DNA from 2 places in the Bradyrhizobium sp. USDA 3311 genome. Region 2 is predicted to be linked to the other one. Evidence: predicted binding sites of a transcription regulator. Region 2 holds the regulator's gene; the other holds the start of a gene.

Region 1 (2,172 bases), 180 kb from region 2:
CGCTCTTGTCGTGGATCTTCGCGGTCTTCTTCTTTTCCTCGGCCGGCGCGGCCGCGGGCGCATCGGCGAATTCGACAACGGCAAGGCCCTCGGCGAGCTTCAGCGCGGTCTCGAAGCTTTCGGCGAGACGCTGGCCGATGTCGGCGCGCACCACGATGCGGTCGACGACGACGTCGATGTCGTGCGGAAACTTCTTGTCCAGCGTCGGCGCTTCCGCGAGCTCATGGAAGGTGCCGTCGATCTTGACGCGCTGAAAGCCCTTCTTGAGCCATTCGGCGAGCTCCTTGCGGTACTCGCCCTTGCGGCCGCGCACGACCGGCGCGAGCAGATAGAGGCGGGTGCCCTCGGGCAGCGCCAGCACGCGGTCCACCATCTGCGAGACGGTCTGGCTCTCGATCGGCAGGCCGGTGGCGGGCGAATAGGGCACGCCAACGCGCGCCCAGAGCAGGCGCATGTAGTCGTAGATCTCGGTGACGGTGCCGACGGTGGAGCGAGGGTTCTTCGAGGTCGTCTTCTGCTCGATCGAGATCGCCGGCGACAGGCCGTCGATCTGGTCCACGTCAGGCTTCTGCATCATCTCCAGGAACTGGCGCGCATAGGCCGACAGCGATTCGACGTAGCGGCGCTGGCCCTCGGCATAGATGGTGTCGAAGGCGAGCGAGGATTTGCCGGAGCCGGAGAGGCCGGTGAACACCACGAGCTTGTCGCGGGGAATCTCGACGTCGATGTTCTTGAGGTTATGCTCGCGCGCGCCACGGATCGTAATTGCGCGCAGGCTCGAGCCCGCGTTCTGTTGTTGGCGCTTCGCCTTGATCACTTCATCCATCCCGGTGTCCTCAGGGAATCCCAAAGACGCGCGGCCGCGCCAATGGTGAAGGCGCGCTTTGCCCGGAACCGGGATCGGCGCCGATGGGGTTGTCAGCGAACGTAGGAAGAACAGCGGCGGATTTCCAGTGGGACTTGCGAATCGTCAACGGATTGTTGGCGTGCTGGCGGCATCTGGCAGCAGCGGAGCACCGGAACGGCCTCTCGCCCCACGATTCCCTGACGGCTCGGCTGTCCGCGAAAACAAAAAGGCCGGCACAAGGCCGGCCTTTCGTAACGCGATCGCGATGGAGGCGAAGCTCAGTACTTCGCGACGACGGGGCCGCCGAAGGTGTAGTTGAGGCGGACGGTGCCCATGTCGACGTCCTGCTTGATGCTGTCGCTGCGGGTGGCCACGCCGAGGAAGGTGAAAGTGTCGGTGTGCTTGCCCATGAACAAGTGGTTGTATTCGACCGCCACCGACCAGTTCGGAGCGAAGCCGAATTCGATGCCGGTGCCGACGGTCCCGCCCCAGCGCGTTTCGTTCGCGGTGTCGAGCGTAATGCCAGCCAGAGTGCCGCTGAACTTGTTGTGGGTGACAGCCGCGCCGCCCTTCACGTACCAGAGCACGTTGTTCCAGGCATAGCCGACTTGGCCGGTGAAGAGGCCGATGGCGTCGATCTTGGTATTGTTCACCAGCGGGAAGAGAGCGGCGGGAGCGCTGACGTTCGAGCCCTTCAGGTCAGCCCAATCGCCCTGGGCTTCAAGGCCGAACACCCAGCTGCTGGACTGCCAGCGATAGCCGATCTGGCCGCCGACGAGAGCGCCGGTCGCATTGTGACAGCCTTCAGCCGTGACCGGAATTGCGGCGACTCCGACGGCGGTGAGATCCCAGCAATTATGGCTCGAGCCGCCACCGGCGTTGCCGCCGATGTAGAACCCGCTCCAGTTGTAGATCGAGGCCACGGCCACGGGCGCCTTGGTGTAAGGGCGGGCCGCCAGGTCAGCCGCCGAGGCAGGAGCCAACGCGCTGAGCACGAGCAGACTGGCCGAAGCCAGCACAATCCTCTTCATTTTCAAATTCCCCAGTTTCGTTTCTCTTCGTCGGCGAAAAGCAGCGGACCCAACGACCCAACTGATGCCATTGCTATACATTATTAAAGCCAAAGGTTGTGTCACCGATGTGCCACACCTCTCCGAAAACGCTAGCGAGCGGCTGGATTGGATACTTGGGCGCGAAAAACAAAAAGGCCGGCGCGAGGCCGGCCTTTCGTGACGATGTGCGTCGGTGGCGAAGATCAGTACTTCGCGACGATCGGGCCGCCGAAGTGATAGTTCACGCCGACCTGCACGGTGTGGAAGTTGAGC
Region 2 (2,172 bases):
CGACATCCTGATCACGATCGGCGGCGCCTCGGTCGGCGACCACGATCTGGTCCAGCAGGCGCTGAAGACCGAAGGCATTGCGATGGCGTTCTGGAAGATCGCGATGCGGCCGGGCAAGCCGATGATGCAAGGCCGGCTAGGGGCGATGGGTGTGATCGGCCTGCCCGGCAATCCCGTGTCGTCCTATGTGTGCGGCTTCCTGTTCATGGTGCCGTTGATTCGCGCCCTGTCGGGCCGCGCCGTGATTCACCATCGTCGCGAGCGCGCCGTGCTCGGCCGCGATGTCGGTGCCAATGACCAGCGCGAGGACTATCTTCGTGCGCGCCTGGAGCGGCGCGACGACGGCATGCTTGTCGCCCTTCCCGTCAATCATCAGGATTCCTCGCTGCTTGCGAATCTCGCTGCGGCGCAGGCACTTCTCGTGCGCGCGCCGTTCGCGCCGAAGGCCGAGGCAGGCGCGCCTTGCGAGGTGCTGCGACTGCCCGCCTGAACGCACTGGTCCTGCGCGTTCCGCGAACTTTGTCGCGTTCACGGTAAATTAAGCAGTTGCGGAACACATATCGAACATATAGTGTCCGTTCATGATTTGTTTCGAGCATCTGGCGGCTCGCCGCTGAATTCACCGTCTCGGAATCGAACGACATCAACCGGGGGATTTGGTCGAGATGTTAACGCGCAAACAATACGAGCTTCTGCGATTCATCAGCGAGCGTTTGAAGGAAAGCGGTGTGCCGCCCTCCTTCGACGAGATGAAGGACGCGCTCGACCTGCGCTCGAAGTCAGGCATCCATCGCCTGATCACCGCACTGGAGGAGCGCGGCTTCATCCGGCGCCTGCCCAACCGGGCCCGCGCGATCGAGGTGATCAAGTTGCCCGAGCTGCAGGCCGCCGCTGGCAACCGCCGTGGCTTCACGCCGAGCGTCATCGAGGGCAATCTCGGCAAGGTGCGAGCGAGCTCCAGCGCGGACGAGGGCGAACGCCCCGTTGCGGTGCCGGTGATGGGCCGTATCGCGGCCGGCACGCCGATCGAAGCGTTGCAGACCCGCAGCCACACCATCAGCGTACCGCCCGACATGCTCGGCTCGGGCGAGCACTACGCGCTCGAAGTGCGCGGCGACTCGATGGTCGAAGCCGGCATCCTCGACGGCGACATGGCGCTGATCCAGCGCAATGAGAGCGCCGACACCGGCGACATCGTGGTGGCGCTGATCGACGACGAGGAAGCGACGCTGAAGCGCTTCCGCCGCCGCGGCGCCTCGATCGCGCTCGAGCCCGCCAATGCGGCCTATGAGGTCCGCATCCTGCCGCCCAACCGGGTGAAGATTCAGGGCAAGCTGATCGGCCTGTACCGGAAGTACTGAGCGTGATCCGGACTGGAGGGCCGCGTTAGCACAAAGTGCGCAGCGGTTTTCCCTCGCGACAAGCGCAGGACGCGCTTGCGCGGAGATCATGCTCAAACAATCACCTAAAGCGCGGCCCGCCGGTTGGCGACCCGCGCGTTGACGATTGTCCGCTCCGGCTGGATAGTCTTTCTGGTTTTGCTCAGATTATCCGGCCCCTCTCTAGCGCTACATCCTCGCGACGCCGCACGAAGCCCTCATCGCTTCGTGGCCCTGGAGATCGAGGAGGCAATCAATGCGCAAGATCGTTTTGAGCACCGTCACGGTGGCGCTGATCGCAGCATCCGCGTCGGCATCGCAAGCCTTCGCCGCGCAGTCGCACCATGCCCGCAAGGCAACGCCGACGACGGCGAGCGAGCAATTGCGCAACGCCGTCGCGCAGCCGTCGCAACCCGCCTGGCAATATTCGGGCTGGTCGGCACCTGCTGGTCGCTGACGAAGATGCACGCCAAATGCACGGAAGCGGTTTTTGTTCCTGACGCATTTGAAAAAGATATTGTGATGGCAGCCTGCGAAGCCAAGCCGCAGATTTGCCTACAACCGAGAAGACGCTAACATGCTTCCACTCTGATAGAGGCCAGTGCCTCCGAAGGAGGCGCGGGTCGCTATCCCTGAATGAGGAGCACCCGATGTGTGACTACAGCCTGCATGCCGTCGCGACGCGTCCCGCACAAGTCGGCGAGACGATCGTCACGACCACCTTCCGCGGCACCTCGACGCGCGGCTTCGCCTCCGAGGCCGACATGTCCGTCGCGGTCTGCCTGCTGCCGGG

Evidence for each region. Region 2 encodes LexA, which represses DNA repair genes until DNA is damaged. Its sites were predicted from a motif close to TGTTCNNNNTGTGTTCNG; they were not measured.
Region 1: the regulator LexA is predicted to act here: its motif matches at 922-939, upstream of uvrA (excinuclease ABC subunit UvrA).

The regions. Positions count from the first base shown of each region.
Region 1 covers NZ_JBSSFI010000001.1:5,815,364-5,817,535, forward strand. Annotated here, with positions in the region: gene uvrA (excinuclease ABC subunit UvrA) at 1-826, opposite strand, end outside; gene ACVWW6_RS27830 (outer membrane protein) at 1,126-1,878, opposite strand; gene ACVWW6_RS27835 (outer membrane protein) at 2,103-2,172, opposite strand, start outside.
Region 2 covers NZ_JBSSFI010000001.1:5,632,372-5,634,543, reverse strand. Annotated here, with positions in the region: gene ACVWW6_RS26930 (molybdopterin molybdotransferase MoeA) at 1-490, shown strand, start outside; gene lexA (transcriptional repressor LexA) at 666-1,361, shown strand; gene ACVWW6_RS26920 (hypothetical protein) at 1,636-1,836, shown strand; gene ACVWW6_RS26915 (hypothetical protein) at 2,030-2,172, shown strand, end outside.